2 regions of the Brachybacterium rhamnosum genome follow, and region 1 is predicted to be linked to the other one. Evidence: predicted binding sites of a transcription regulator. Region 1 holds the regulator's gene; the other holds the start of a gene.

Region 1 (7,791 bases):
GCTCTCCTCCGACGCCGCCGAGCCCAAGGACGGGAAGAAGAAGTGAGCGCCCTCGCGGCGGGCTCGCGCGGCGCGGTCGAGGCGGTGTGCGTCGTCGGCGCCCTGCGCCCCGATGCCGGCAGCGTCGGCACCACGGCGATCGACAAGCGCCCGGTGGACGGCCCCGTCGCGATCGGCGAGCTGGGACTGTACGCGGACGTCCAGGCGGACCGCGCTCACCACGGCGGGCCGGACCAGGCCGTCTACGCGATCGACGCCGCGGAGGCCGAGCACTGGTCCGTGCAGCTGGGGCGCCCGATTCCTGCGGGTGGCCTCGGCGAGAACCTGCGCGTGGGCGGCCTCGCTGTCGACGACCTCGAGATCGGGGCGCGCGTGCGGGCGGGCTCGGCGCTGCTCGAGGTGACCGCGCCGCGCACCCCGTGCTTGACCTTCCAGCGGTGGATGGGCACGGACGACTTCCGCGCCCGCTACCACGAGCGCGGCCGCACGGGCGTCTACTTCCGGGTGCTCGAGCGCGGCGAGGTGCGCGCCGGGGACGAGCTCCTCGTGGAGTCCGTGCCCGGGCACGGCGCGACGGTCGCCGCGGTCTACGCGGGCGCCCGCGACCGCGATCTCACCCGCAGCCTCGTCCGCTGGGCCGACGGCGCCGGCGTCGCCCTGCACCGCGAGCTCGAGGCCCGCGCGCAGCGTCATCTGAAGGACGAGCGGTGAGCGCCGCGGGCAGCAGCCGGGACCTCTCCGTCTACATCCACGTGCCGTTCTGCGCGGTGCGCTGCGGCTATTGCGACTTCAACACGTACACCGCGACGGAGCTCGGCGGCGGCGGCTCGCAGCGCGAGTACCCCGACAACGCGCGGCGCGAGATGGACCTCGTCCTCGCCGACGACCGCGCCGCCGGATACGAGTACGAGCAGGTCTCCACCGTGTTCTTCGGCGGCGGCACTCCCACGCTGCTGCCCGCCCCGGACCTCGTCTCGATGCTCGACCACCTCCGGGGCCGGATCCCCCTCGCCCCGGGCGCGGAGGTCACGACCGAGGCGAACCCCGACTCCGTCACCCCGGAGTCGCTGCGGGTCCTCGCCGACGGCGGCATCACCCGCGTCTCCTTCGGCATGCAGTCCGCCGTGCGCTCCGTGCTCGCGACCCTGGACCGCACCCACGACCCCGAGCGCGTGCCGCAGGTCGTGCAGTGGGCGAAGGACGCCGGGCTCGCCGTGAGCCTCGACCTCATCTACGGCACCCCGGGGGAGACCCTCGCGGACGTCGAGACCTCCGTGCGGGCGGCCCTGGCCTGCGAGGTCGACCATCTCTCCGCGTACTCCCTCATCATCGAGGGCAACACGGCCATGGCGCGGCAGCTGCGCAAGGGCGAGATCGCGGAGCCCGACGGCGACGACATGGCGGACAAGTACGAGCTCGTCGACGACCTCGCGAGCGCGGCTGGCCTGTCCTGGTACGAGGTCTCGAACTGGGCGCGCACTCCCGCGCACCGCTCCCGGCACAACCTCGCCTACTGGCGCGGCGGCGACTGGTGGGGGATCGGCCCCGGGGCGCACCGCCATCGCGACGGGCTGCGCTCGTGGAACGTCAAGCACCCCAGCCGCTACGCCGCCCGTCTCGCGGAGGGGGAGCTGCCCGTGCAGGAGTCGGAGACGCTCGATGCGGCCACCCGGGCCACCGAGCGGATCCTGCTCGAGCTGCGGATCGCCGACGGCCTGCCCGTCGAGGCGGTGCCGGAGCAGACCCGCGACCAGATCGCCGTGCACACTGCGCGCGGTCACCTGGACCCGGCGGCCCTCGAGGCGGGCCGGCTGGTGCTGACGCGGAACGGGCGGCTGCTCGCCGACGCCGTCGTCCGCGACCTCGTGCCCTGAGCGGAGGCCCGCGCCCCACGTGACGGAGCCCCCGTCGGTCCGAGGACCGGCGGGGGCTCCGTGCCGGGTGGGTGGTGCGGCCCGCGGCCGCGGGGCTCACTTCACCAGGCGGATGTTCAGCGGGTAGTTCCACCAGATGCCCTGGTTGGCCTTGACCGCGCCGACGATGGCGAAGATGACGTGCAGCAGCGCCGGGACCCACACGAGCGGGAAGAGGATCGAGCCGATGCCGAGGGTGACCACCGCGAGGATCGTGATCACGATGGAGAGCACGACCTCCGCGATCACGGTGGCGATCGCGGCGTTGAGCGACTCCGCGGCGTTGTAGCGCACGTAGCGGTCACGGTCCTTGTAGACCAGGAAGATGATCAGCGGACCGACCCAGCCCAGGAAGCCCGCGCCGATGACGTAGCCGAGCACGGCGGAGAGCTGCGCGAACATCGACCACATGCGGGAGTCGGAGGGGCTCACGGGCTGCCCCGAGAGCGGCCCGTCGTAGGCGCCCGAGAAGCCGGGGGGAAGCGGCGCGGCCGACGGGTGCGCGTCGCCGGTGTAGCCCTGGGGGCCGCCCTGGGGCGCACCGTACGGGGCCTGACCCGCGCCGGGCTGACCGGCGCCGTAGGGCTGGTGCTGGGCGCCCGGCTGCTGGCCCGACGGAGCGGGGCCGGCGGAGGCCGCGCCATCCGCGGCGGGAGCCTGGTGGGGCGAGGGCGCGCCGTACGGCGAGCCGGTGCCGGCGGAGGACGGCGCCCCGTAGGGCGACTGCGGCGCCGCGTACGGGGAGGACGCGGCGGCGCCCTCCGGGGCGGCAGCGGGCTGGGAGCCCGGGGCCTGGCCGGTGCCGGGCGCCGGCTCCGACGCGGCCTTCTCGGCTCCCGAGCTCTGCGGGGCGCTCTGGTAAGGATCGGTCGCGGGACGACCGCCGAAGGGATCGTGCGGGTACTCGTTCTGGCTCATGGCCCCTCCTCGGGAACGGCGCCGGCGGGACCGGCGATCTCGTGGACAGGGTCCAGCCTACGGAGCGCGGGCGCACGCGTCACCGTGGCGAGCCGCCGTGGCGCCCGGGGGACATCCCCCAGGCGCGGGGGACCGCCGGGGGTCAGGCGTCGACGGTCACGAAGTCGATGAGCTCCTCGATGCGGCCCGAGAGCGTCGGCTCGACGTCCGCGTACGAGCGGACGGTGGCGAGGATGCGCTGCCAGCCGCGGGCGATGTCCGCCTGGTCCTCGTGGGGCCAGCCGAGCGCGGCGAGCGTGCCGACCTTGATGTCGGTGCCGCGCGGCACGTGCGGCCAGGCGGGGATGCCCACGCGGGCCGGCTTCACGGCCTGCCACACGTCGATGTACGGATGCCCGAGCACGAGGACGTTGCCGCGGGCCCCGGGCTGCGTGAGCGCCTCCTGCGCGATCCGGGTCTCCTTGGAGCCCGTCACGAGGTGGTCGACGAGCACGCCGATGCGGCGGGTCGGGGAGGGGCCGAACTCGCGGATGCGCTCCACGAGGTTGTCCGCGCCGTCGAGCAGCTCGACGACGACGCCCTCGATGCGCAGGTCGTGGCCCCAGACCTTCTGGACGAGCTCGGCGTCGTGCTTGCCCTCGACCCAGATGCGGGACGCCCGGGCGGTGCGGGCGCGGGCGCCCTCGACGTAGACGGAGCCGCTCGCGGAGCGCTTGGGACCCGCGGGGGCCTGCATCGCGACGGCCCGGGTGAGGACGACGGGCTTGCCGTCGATCATGTAGCCGGGGCCCAGCGGGAAGGAGCGGACCCTGCCGCGGCCGTCCTCGAGCTCGACGACCGTCTCCCCGGCGATCTTCTCGACCCGCAGGATCGCGCCGGTGAAGCCGGTCGAGGCCTCCTCGACGACGAGGCCGCGCTGGGCCGGCACCTCCCGGGAGGCGGGACGGCTGCGGTGGTGGGACGGCGGGCCGGAGGCGAGCACGTCTCGGCTGTAGCGGTCGGGGAATCGCGAGGTCGGGGCAGGCACGCCCGGCACCGTACACCGGCATCGGCGCCGTTCCGGGGCACCACGCTGGGGCAGCCGGAACGGCGGCCAGGACGGCGGCCGTCTCAGGCTGGATGCGCTCCGGACCCGGCCCACAGCCGCACCGCCGCATAGCTGCGCCACGGCCGCCAGCTCTCCACCACCGCGGGGTCCTCACCCGCACCGGCGGCGACCATCGCCCGCTTCAGGACGGCGTCGGAGGCGGGGAAGGCGTCCGGATCGCTGCCCGCGCGGATCGCCGCGCAGGCGAGGGTCCAGGGTCCGATACCGGGCACCGCGGCGAGCTCCTCCGAGGTCGGCGCCCGGTCCGGGAGATCCGCGAACAGCGCGGCTGTCCCGAGCACCGTGCGGGTGCGGGACCGCGTGAGCCCGAGCTCGTCGCGCAGCCGATCGGGATCGACCCGGGCGAGCGCTCCGGGGCGAGGGAACCGGCGCAGCGGGCCGACGGGCGTCGCCGCCGTCCCCTCGCCGTGCGCCGCGAGCAGCCGGGAGCCGAACAGGCGGCCGGCCGCGAGGGAGACCTGCTGACCGAGGACGATGAGGACCACCGCCTCGAACGGATCCGGGTACCGGGTGATGCGCAGCCCGGGCCGCGCGGCGACCTGCGCGGCGAGCACGGGGGAGCGGGAGAGGTGCGCGTCGATCGGCGCGAGGTCCGCGTCGAGGTCGAACCAGCGGCGCACCTGGGCCTGCAGGTCCTCGAGCACGGCCGGGTCCGCGGCGGGGGTGCGCAAGGTGATGCCGTCCGGCCGCGGGGTGAGCGTGACGGGCACCGGGCCGGCTGGGCCGGTGAGGAGGCGGGTCAGGGCTCCGGCCTCCGGATCGAGATGGTCCAGGCCCGTGATCGTGTGCGCCGCGAGGGAGCCCCACGCCGCGACGGCGTCGAGGGGCCCGCGGCAGGGGACGAGGATCTCGGTGCTCAGAACAGCCGCGCCCCGTCCTCCGCGGAGGGCTCCTCGAGGGCGAGCAGGGCCCGCTTGCGCTCGAGACCACCCGCGTAGCCGGTGAGGGAGCCGTCGGCCCCCACGACGCGGTGGCAGGGGACGATGATGCTGATCGGGTTGTGGCCGACGGCCTGGCCGACGCGCTGGGCGAGGCCCGGCCCGCCCAGCTCGCGGGCGATCTCGCCGTAGGTGATGGTCGTCCCGTAGGGGATCTCGCGCAGCCGGGCCCAGACCCGTTCGGAGAACTCGCCGCCGGCGGTGCGCACGGGCACGTCGAAGTCCGTGCGCTCCCCGTCGAGGTACTCGCCGATCTGGATCGCGACCGCGGAGAGCACGGGATCCTCGCCCGCGGCGACCTCGGGGCCCTCACTGCCGGGGGCGAAGGGGTAGGTGTGGCCCGGGAAGTAGAGGCCCACGAGCGCGTCACCCTCGGCGAGGGTCGTGAGCGGGCCGAGGGTGCTCGGCAGGACGGCATGGCGTGCGGTCATCGGGACCTCCTGGATCTCCGTCGTCATGCACGGTAGTCGCCTGCCGGCGCCGTCGTGTGAGGCGGGCACGTGAGGCGGTCGCCCGCCGTGGTGCACGCCCGTGGCGAACGCCTCCCGGGGAGGGGTCCCGGGGACGCGTAAGATTGGCACTCGGCGGCCCCGGGTGCCAGCGTCCCGCCGGCGCCCCGCAGCACGGCCGCCGCACGGCACCACCGCACACGGACCAGGGAGGTGAGAGGGACGGATCCCCGCAAGCTGCAGATCCTCGGCGCGATCGTCGAGGACTACGTCGCGACCCGCGAGCCCGTCGGCTCGAAGTCCCTGCTCGAACGGCACGAGCTCGGCGTCTCCGCCGCGACCGTGCGCAACGACATGTCCGCCCTCGAGGAGGAGGGGCTCATCACGCAGCCCCACACCTCCGCCGGCCGCGTCCCCACCGACAAGGGCTACCGCGCCTTCGTCGACCACGTCGCGGCGATCAAGCCGCTCTCCACCCCCGAGCGCCGCGCGATCCGTGCGCTGCTCGAGGACTCCGGCGACGTCGAGGAGCTGCTCGCCCGCACGGTGCGGCTGCTCGCCCAGCTCACCCAGCAGGTCGCCATGGTCCAGTACCCGGCCCGCCGGCAGGCCCGCATCCGCCACGTGGAGCTCGTGAAGGTCGCCGAGTCCCTGCTGCTGGTCGTGCTCATCACCGAGTCCGGCCGCGTGGACCAGCGCACGATCCCCGTCACCCCGGGGCGCTCCGCGGAGCACTACGCGGGCATGCGCGATGCGCTGAACCGGGCGGTCGCGGGCCGTGAGGTCACCGATCTCGCCGCCCCGCTCGGGGAGCTGCTCGAGACCGTGCCGCCGATCGACCGTCCGGCGGTCGTGGAGGTCTCCGAGGCGCTGGTCGCGCTCGCGGCGAGCCGCGCCGAGGGCCGGATCATGATGGCCGGCACCGCCAACCTGGCGCGCTCCGCCGAGGACTTCTCCCGGGACGTCGAGCCGCTGCTCGACGTGCTCGAGGAGCAGCTCGTGCTGCTGCGGCTGTTCACCGAGATGCACGCCTCCCCGGGCGCGGTCGAGGTGCGCATCGGTTCCGAGCTGCGCGACCAGGCGCTGAACCAGGCCGCGGTCGTGGGCGCCGGCTACGGGGCGGGATCGCACGTCGCGATCCTGGGCCCCTCCCGCATGGACTACGTCACCGGGATCTCAACCGTGCAGGCGATCGCCCGCTACGTCTCCCGCTTCCTCGCATGACCCTCCTCCTGAACGCACCCCTCCCGACCACGCAAGGACCCACCAGGTGAACGACGACTACTACGAGCTCCTCGGCGTCTCGAAGGACGCCACCACCGAGGAGATCAAGAAGGCGTACCGGAAGCTCGCCCGCTCCCTCCACCCGGACGTCAACCCGGACCCGGAGGCCGCCGAGAAGTTCAAGAAGGTCTCCCAGGCCTACGAGACGCTCTCCCACGAGGACAAGCGCCGCCAGTACGACATGGGCGGCGGCCCGGGCATGGGCGGCGCCGGTTTCGGCGGCTTCGGCGGCGCGGGCGGCTTCGACATGGGCGACATCTTCGACATGTTCGCCGGGGCCGCGGGCATGGGCGGCCGCGGTCGCGGCCAGGGCCCGATCCCGCGCCGCCGCCGGGGCGGTGACGTGCTGCGCCGCGCCACGATCGACCTCCGCGACGTGGTCTTCGGCTCCGAGCAGAAGGTCTCCTACCGCACCGCCGTGCTCTGCGAGCGCTGCGACGGCTCCTGCAGCGAGCCGGGCACGAGCCCCACCCGCTGCACCGCCTGCAACGGCTCCGGCCACGTGCAGCGCGTCGCCCAGTCGCTCCTCGGCCAGATGGTGACCATGGCGCCCTGCCCCACCTGTGAGGGCCACGGCGACGTCATCGAGTCGCCCTGCACGGCCTGCTCCGGCCACGGCCGGATCTCCCAGCAGCGCGAGGTCACCGTCCGCATCCCCTCGGGCGTCGAGACCGGCACCCGGATCCAGCTGCGCGGCGAGGGCGAGGTGGGCGAGGCCGGGGGCCCCGCCGGCGACCTCTTCGTCGAGCTCTCGGTCAACGACCACGAGACCTTCGCACGCTCGGGCGACGACCTCGTCACGACCCTCGCGGTCCCGATGACCTCCGCGGCGCTCGGCGCGACGATCCCGCTCGAGACCTTCGACGGCGTCCAGCAGGTGGAGATCCGCGCCGGCTCCCAGCCCGGCGAGGAGTTCGTGCTCAAGGGCCTCGGCGTCACGCCGCTGCGTCGCGAGCGCCGTGGTGACATCCGCGTCGTGCTCGACGTCGATGTGCCCTCCTCGCTCACGGACGAGCAGCGTGACCTGCTCGAGCAGTTCGCGGCGCTGCGCGGCGACGAGGCGGACCGCCCCAGCCCGCGCGTGCACGGCCCGTTCGCGAAGCTCCGCGAGCGCCTGCGCGACCTCTGAGCCGCGCAGCGCGCTGACCCCCGATCCCGGCACCTGGAGCGGACATGCCCAC
Region 2 (7,791 bases), on a different contig from region 1:
TGAGCGAGCAGTGGGGCCCGCAGGGGCCGACGTCGGCCCAGCCGGGCCGTCCGAACGGTCAGGGCCCGCAGGGCGGGTACCCGCAGCCGCCCGCGCCCCCGCAGGGCCGCCGCTGGGGGATCTGGATCGCCGTCGGCTGTCTCGCCCTCCTGCTCGTGCTGCTGCTCGTCGCGACGATCGGCGGCGTCGTCTACCTCGTGGGTCGCGACGGTCGCGAGGACCCGCCCTCGACGACCAGCGCCCCCGCGACCGTGACCTTCACCGGCACCACCTTCACGCTGACCCATCCCGACACCTGGGCGGAGGGCGACCGCACCCCGGACACCGGCATGGAGCTGAACCTGCGCCGCACCGCCGGTCAGGAGGAGGACGACGACGGCATGCAGCACGGGGACAACGTGACCGTCTACCAGTTCCAGTCGGAGCGGCAGGCCGTCGCCGAGTGCCGCTGGCAGGCCCCGTTCCTGGGGTGGGGCTTCGACGACCACGAGGACGCCGAGGAGCTCGACCGGACGGAGGTGGGCGGCGCCCCGGCCGCGCACCACCGGGTGCACGGCACGTGGGACGGCCAGCCGGTCGTCGCGGAGACCTGGTGCCTGGACGTGGACGGCGGCGTGCTGCAGATCGTCGCGGAGACCTACGGCGCGGAGGAGATCTCCTCCGAGGAGGCCCGGATCGTCTCGAGCCTCGTGGTCACCGCGGGCTGAGCGGGCCGGCTCAGCCCTCCTGCCAGCTCCAGTCCTCGAGCAGCTGACGCGCCGCCTCGGGCTGCTCCTGCTCCGTGGCCGGCGCCGACTCCGTGAGCACGGCGATCGCCGCGGTGCCGTCGGCCGCGCAGACCAGATCGGCGCGATAGGCGTCCACGGGCACGGCCTCGAGGGTGCGGCGGTCCGTGGTGCGGCCGTCGAGCGGCGGGGGATCGGCGAGTTCGGTGCCGACCTGGGCGAGGCCCTGGGTGAGCGAGCCGGCCTGCAGGGCGTCGCACAGGGCGGAGGGCCCGGTGCCGTCCTGCGAGCGGAGGATCGAGATGCGCTGCGTGGAATCCGCGGACTCGAGGCCGGCGACGAGGGTGAGTCCCGCGCCCGCGGGCGCGCTGCGGGCGCCCCAGCCTGCCGGGGAGACGGTGGTGAAGCTGCCGCCGTCGATCGCGGTCCCCACCGGCTCCGCCCGGGCGATCGCCATGCCCGCGCCGACCGCCACCCAGAGCGCGGAGACCACGAGGAAGGCGATCGCGCCGGCCCGCCGTCGCGGATCGTCCCGGAGCGAGCGCAGCAGGGCGCGTGCGCGTCCCGCGCTGCTCGTGCCGCCGCTCATGGTCCCCTCCTCCGTCGGCCCCGCCCCACGCTAGACCGGGAGCGCCCCGTGCCCGCGCGCGTTGTGGACAGCCGGCGGGCAGCGCCGCGGGCGGGCCTCAGCCCCGCTCGACCCGCCAATCCACCGGTGCGGCGCCCTGCTGCTCGAGCAGGGCGTTCACCTGCGAGAACGGCCGGGAGCCGAAGAACCCGCGGGAGGCGGAGAGCGGGCTCGGGTGCGGCGAGGCCACGTGCGGCACGTCCCCCAGCATCGGCACGAGGGATTGCGCGTCGCGGCCCCAGAGCACGGCGACGAGCGGACCGCCGCGCTCCACGAGAGAGCGGATCGCGAGCTCGGTGACCTCCTCCCAGCCGCGGCGGCGGTGCGAGGCCGGTGCCCCGGGCCGCACGGTGAGCACCCGGTTCAGCAGCATCACGCCCTGCTCCTGCCAGGCGGTGAGGTCCCCGTGGGAGGCGGGCGGGATCCCGAGATCGGCCTCGAGCTCCTTGTAGATGTTCACGAGCGAGCGGGGGAGCGGGCGCACATGCCGCTCGACCGCGAAGGAGAGGCCGATCGGGTGGCCCGGGGTGGGGTAGGGGTCCTGGCCGACGATCAGCACGCGCACGTCCGCGAGCGGGGTGGTGAAGGCGCGCAGCACGTCCTCGCCGGCGGGCAGGTAGCCGTGTCCCGCGGCGACCTCCTCGCGGAGGAAGCCGCCGATCCCGTGGATGCGCTCCTCCACGGGGGCGAGGGCGCGGGCCCAGTCCTCGGCGAGGGTCTGCGAGAGGGGTCGGGGAGTGCTCGGCATGGTTCCAGTGTGGCAGGGGCGACAGGTCCCCGCGCGGCGGGCGGCGCGCCGCCGACGCCCGCCCCGCGCGCCGCCGTAGGGTCGATCCATGCCCGCCGAGCTCCCCTCCGATCCGTCCGCGTCCGCCCTCTCCGAGAGCGACCGCCGGATCCTCGAGCTCGAATCGCGCACCTTCCGCTACGTGGGGGCGAAGGAGCGGGCGATCCGCGAGGAGATCGGCATCTCCCGCATCGCCTACTACGTGCGTCTGAACGCGCTGCTGGACTCCCCGGACGCGCTCCGCACGGCACCCGCGCTCGTGCACCGGCTGCGCGGTCGGCGCGTCTCCGCGGACCCGTCTTCCGCCGCTTCGCAGGATCCGGGCCAGGTGGCCTGAGCCGCCGCATCCGTCGGGACGCGGAGCGTGTGCTCCCGCGACCTCCCCGGCCGAGCTGGTTCAATGGGCCCGTGGCAGATTCCCAGTACCCCTACCCGCCCGACCGGTTCGACGACGAGGCGGACGCCTCCTCGTTCCACGGCGCCCACCGCGCCGAGGAGCCGTTCTGGCGCCAGAACCTGGTCTACATCGTCATCATCGCGGCCGCGTTCGTGACCCTGGTGGTGCTGCTGTTCGTGATCGGGAACCTCGGTCGCGGCGGGGACGAGCGCTCCGCGGATCCCACGACCCCGGCCGCCTCCTCGGAGGCCGCGCAGAGCGACGGCGGCGGCGCCTCGGAGGCCCCGGCCGCGGAGGCCGACAAGTCCACCCCCGTCCTCGTCGTCAACGCCGGCGGCATCAACGGCCTGGCCGGGACCTGGCAGAGCGCCCTCGAGGACGACGGCTGGGAGAAGGTCGACGTCGGCACCGCGGACAACCGCCAGCAGGAGGCCGTGGTCTTCTACCGCGACGAGGCGGACGCCGCGAGCGCCCAGGCCCTCGCGGACTCGGTGGGCGCCGGCGAGGCCCGCCAGAGCGACGAGTACGACGCGAGCATCACCTTCGTGGCGATCGAGGAGCCGGCCGACGACTTCGGCTCGGGCGACGGCGAGGGCTGAGCGCCCGGCAGAGCCCCGAGGACGGGCCGCCCACGCCGACCGGACTGCACGTCCGGGGCGCAGGGCGGCCCGTTCTGCATCAGACCGGGAGCCGCGATGTGCTCGAGGCGAACGGGGTTAGCACTCTCAGGGGGAGAGTGCTTATGATGATCTGGCACTCGGTGCACGGGAGTGACAGCTCTCCGCGTGCCGGGCCCTGAACATTCCGATCCCGTGAGGGATCCGCCGCCGTGGGACAGGAACACGGTGTCGGATGCCGTCCGTCGCGGGCACTGGATCGGGTGGACATCACAGACACGGGAGAGATTCCACCATGGCCAAGCTCATCGCTTACGACGAGGAGGCCCGTCGCGGCCTCGAGCGCGGGATGAACCAGCTCGCTGACGCCGTCAAGGTCACCCTCGGCCCCAAGGGTCGCAACGTCGTCCTCGAGAAGTCCTGGGGCGCCCCCACGATCACCAACGACGGCGTCTCCATCGCCAAGGAGATCGAGCTCGACGACCCGTACGAGAAGATCGGTGCGGAGCTCGTCAAGGAGGTCGCCAAGAAGACGGACGACGTCGCGGGCGACGGCACCACCACCGCCACCGTCCTCGCCCAGGCCCTGGTCAAGGAGGGCCTGCGCAACGTCGCCGCCGGCGCCAACCCGATCGCGCTCAAGCGCGGCATCGACAAGGCCGTGGCCGCCGTCTCCGAGACCCTGCTCGCGCAGGCGAAGGAGATCGAGACCAAGGACCAGATCGCGAACACCGCCGCCATCTCCGCGGCCGACCCGGCGATCGGCGAGCTCATCGCCGAGGCGCTCGACAAGGTCGGCAAGGAGGGCGTGATCACGGTCGAGGAGTCCAACACCATGGGCCTCGAGCTGGAGCTCACCGAGGGCATGCGCTTCGACAAGGGCTACATCTCCGCCTACTTCGTCACCGACGCCGACCGCCAGGAGGCCGTGCTCGAGGATCCCTACATCCTCCTGCTCTCCTCCAAGGTCTCCGCCGTCAAGGACCTCCTCCCGCTGCTGGAGAAGGTCATCCAGTCCGGCAAGCCCCTCGCGATCATCGCCGAGGACGTCGAGGCCGAGGCTCTCGCCGTGCTCGTCGTCAACAAGCTCAAGGGCTCCTTCAAGTCCGTGGCCGTCAAGGCCCCCGGCTTCGGCGACCGCCGCAAGGCGATGCTCGAGGACATGGCGATCCTCACCGGCGGCCAGGTCATCTCCGAGGAGGTGGGCCTCAGCCTCGAGACCGCCGGCCTCGAGCTGCTCGGCCAGGCCCGCAAGATCGTCGTCACCAAGGACGAGACCACCATCGTCGAGGGCTCCGGCGACGCCGACCGCATCGCCGGCCGTGTGAAGCAGATCCGCACCGAGATCGAGAACTCCGATTCGGACTACGACCGTGAGAAGCTCCAGGAGCGCCTCGCGAAGCTGGCCGGCGGCGTGGCCGTCATCAAGGCCGGTGCCGCGACCGAGGTCGAGCTCAAGGAGCGCAAGCACCGCATCGAGGACGCCGTGCGCAACGCGAAGGCGGCCGTCGAGGAGGGCGTCGTCGCCGGTGGCGGCGTGGCCCTGCTGCAGGCCGGCAAGGACACCTTCGACAAGCTCACCCTCACCGGTGACGAGGCGACCGGCGCCAAGATCGTGAAGATCGCGATCGAGGCCCCGCTCAAGCAGATCGCCGTCAACGGCGGGCTCGAGGGCGGCGTCGTCGCGGAGAAGGTCAAGAGCCTCCCCGTGGGCCAGGGCCTCAACGCCGCGACCGGCGAGTACGAGGACCTCCTCGTCGCCGGCATCATCGACCCCGTCAAGGTCACCCGCTCCGCGCTGCAGAACGCGGCGTCCATCGCGGGCCTGTTCCTCACCACCGAGGCCGTCGTGGCCGACAAGCCGGAGCCCGTCAAGGCTCCCGCCGGTGGCGACGAGATGGGCGGCATGGGGGGCATGGGCGGCATGATGTGATCCAGCCCCACGGCTGATCACCTGCCGCTCGACCCGAGCGCACAGCGGGCCCCGATCCTCTCCGGAGGGTCGGGGCCCGCTGTCGTCGCTGGGCCGGTGCCGGGCAGGAGCGCGGTCCGGTCGCAGGCAGAATGGCCCGATGACCGACGAGATCCAGGAGCCCCTCGTCGTCCCCGTCCCGCCGGCGGAGGTGTACGCCGCGGTCAGCGACGTCATGCGCACGGGGGGAGTGGAGCCCGCAGTGCCGACGCTGCACCTGGGACTCGGACGCCCGCGGCGTGGACCACGGTGTCGTGGTGGCGCACGCGCACGGTGACCCGGTCGCCGGGGCCGACGCCGAGCTGCGCGAACAGGGTGCGGGGGATCGAGGTCCACAGGGACCCGTAGCGCACGTCGAGCGTGTCGATCGTGCCGGTGACGCGGCCGTCCGCGAGCTCCGGCTCCGTGATCGGCAGCCGCACGAGGGCCGCGGGGTCCAGGGCGGGGCCCACGTCCTCGAAGGCGGCGATCCCGGCGGCGAGCCGGGCGCCGGTGAAGGCGTAGATGTCCCGCCCGTGGAAGGTGTAGGACTCCTCGGATCCGGGCCGACGGTGGCGGGTCTCGTCGATCTCCCGCAGCTCCGTGATCCCGACGATCGCGTCGAGATGGGTGAGGGTGCCGTTGTCCGGGGTGACCACGAGGTGGCCGGTCGCCGTGCGGGCGACGGCGGAGAGGCGGTCGGAGCCGACGCCCGGGTCCACGACGGAGACGAACACCGTCCCCTCGGGCCAGTAGGAGAGCACCTGGGCGAGGCGGTAGGAGCCCTCCCAGATGTCGTACGGCGGGATGTTGTGGGTGACGTCGTGGATCCTCAGGCCCGGATCGACGCCCACGGCGACGCCGTACATGGCGCTCACCGCGCCGTCGTCGAGCCCGAAGTCGGACTGCAGGACGAGTGCGCTCATGGAGCGCTTATGCGCGCGGCGCCCCGGCCGGGACCGGGGCGCCGTCATCCGGCGTCATCCGCCGTCACGGACGGCAGGTGCCGAGAGGGTGCGGGCTCAGAGCCCCCAGGCCTCGGCGAGCAGCTCGATGCCGCGGATCCGGTGCTCGGGGTCGAAATAGTTCGCGGTGACGATGAGCTCGTCCGCCTCGGTGGCGTCGACGATCGCCTCGAGCTGGGAGACGACGCTCGACGGGGAGCCGACGGCGCGGATCGAGAGGGTCTGCTCGACCTGCTGCATGAGGTGGTCGGGGTAGGCGCCCTCGAGGTCCCGCGGCGGCTGCGTCTTCATCCGCTGCCCGGTGACGATGCCGAGGAACTGCTGCACGTTCGTGGTGAACAGGTGCTGCGCCTCCGCGTCCGTCGGCGCGATGACGACGTTGACGCCGACCATCGTGCGCGGCGCGTCGATCTGCGCGGCCTCGCTCTGGGTGGCGCTGAAGCTCTCGCGGTACACGCGCAGCGCGTCGAGGTACTGGAAGGGCGCGAAGTGCGAGGCGACGGAGAAGGGCATCCCCAGCTGTGCGGCGAGCCGGGCGCCGTTGGTCGTGGAGCCGAGGATCCACATGGGCACGTCGGTGCCCTCGGCGACGCCGGCGCGGATCGGCAGGCGGCCGCTCGGCTCGGCCTGGGACCAGTCGCGCATCTGCTCGACGGCGGCGACGAAGGCGCCGGGCTCCGCGGAGGTGCGGGCCAGCAGCTGCGCCGTGTACTGGTCGGTGCCGGGCGCGCGGCCCAGGCCCAGGTCGATCCGGTCGCCGTGGAACTGGACGAGCGTGCCGAACTGCTCGATGACGGCGAGCGGGGAGTGGTTGGGGAGCATGATCCCGCCGGAGCCCACCCGGATCCGCTCGGTGAGGGAGGCGGCGCGGTCGATCAGCAGGCTCGTGGCGCTCGAGGCGAGGGACTCCGTGTTGTGGTGCTCGGCGTACCAGTAGCGGGAGTAGCCGGAGCGGTCTGCGGCCTGCGCGGCGCGCATCGAGACGGCGATCCCCTCGCGGGCGTCCTGCCCCTCGCTGAGGGGGACCAGATCGAGGATCGACAGGGGGACGTGGGGCGTGCTCATGGCGCGAGCCTAGCCACGTCCCGGGCGCCGTGGCGGAGCTTGGAGGAGGGGGATGGATCACCCGCCCGGAGGCCCCGGAGCGGGAAGAGACGCGGGGGTCGCGGCGTTGCGGATGCCGTGGAACTGTCCCTCCTCGATCGCACCCGTACGCGCTCCGACCTGCCCGAGCAGGCGGCGCCCGGGCACAGCATCGAGCGGGCCGTGGCCGCGGAGGCGCTCGGCTACCGCCGCTTCTGGGTCGCCGAGCACCATGCCGTGCCGGGCATCGCGAGCCCCGCCCCGGCGGTGCTGCTCGCCGCGATCGGCCAGCGCACCTCGAGGATCCGCCTGGGCTCCGGCGGCGTCATGCTCCCCAACCACCGGCCGCTCGTGGTCGCCGAGCAGTTCCTGCTGCTCGAGGCGCTCACGCCGGGCCGCGTGGACCTGGGGCTGGGGCGCTCGCTCGGCTTCACCGCCCCGGTGCGGGATGCCCTGGGCCGTGACGCCGCGAGCCCCGAGGAGTTCGCCCGCGAGGTCGAGCAGGTGCGGGACCTCCTCGCCGGGGACGGCCCGATCACCGCCCGCCCGGCCGCCGCGACGCCGCCGCCGCTGCACCTGCTCGCGACCGGAGCGGGCCTCACCACGGCGGCGCAGCTGGGCCTCGGCGTCGTCATCGG

What was found. Region 1 encodes HrcA, which represses chaperone genes, less so after heat shock. Its sites were predicted from a motif close to TTNGCACTCGNNNNNNNCGAGTGCNAA; they were not measured.
Region 2: the regulator HrcA is predicted to act here: its motif matches at 3,254-3,280, upstream of groL (chaperonin GroEL).

What each region holds. Positions count from the first base shown of each region.
Region 1 covers NZ_BAAAIS010000003.1:409,649-417,439, reverse strand. The annotation lists gene lepA (translation elongation factor 4) at 1-46, shown strand, start outside; gene ABD080_RS12030 (MOSC domain-containing protein) at 43-711, shown strand; gene hemW (radical SAM family heme chaperone HemW) at 708-1,874, shown strand; gene ABD080_RS12020 (DUF4870 domain-containing protein) at 1,971-2,831, opposite strand; gene ABD080_RS12015 (DUF3097 domain-containing protein) at 2,974-3,867, opposite strand; gene ABD080_RS12010 (DNA-3-methyladenine glycosylase family protein) at 3,942-4,787, opposite strand; gene ABD080_RS12005 (methylated-DNA--[protein]-cysteine S-methyltransferase) at 4,796-5,308, opposite strand; gene hrcA (heat-inducible transcriptional repressor HrcA) at 5,540-6,550, shown strand; gene dnaJ (molecular chaperone DnaJ) at 6,597-7,739, shown strand; gene ABD080_RS11990 (16S rRNA (uracil(1498)-N(3))-methyltransferase) at 7,784-7,791, shown strand, end outside.
Region 2 covers NZ_BAAAIS010000006.1:44,142-51,932, reverse strand. The annotation lists gene ABD080_RS16315 (hypothetical protein) at 1-707, shown strand, start outside; gene ABD080_RS16310 (hypothetical protein) at 718-1,314, opposite strand; gene ABD080_RS16305 (uracil-DNA glycosylase) at 1,412-2,101, opposite strand; gene ABD080_RS16300 (DUF3263 domain-containing protein) at 2,190-2,477, shown strand; gene ABD080_RS16295 (LytR C-terminal domain-containing protein) at 2,549-3,136, shown strand; gene groL (chaperonin GroEL) at 3,450-5,087, shown strand; gene ABD080_RS16285 (SAM hydrolase/SAM-dependent halogenase family protein) at 5,300-6,031, opposite strand; gene ABD080_RS16280 (LLM class flavin-dependent oxidoreductase) at 6,128-7,135, opposite strand; gene ABD080_RS16275 (MsnO8 family LLM class oxidoreductase) at 7,253-7,791, shown strand, end outside.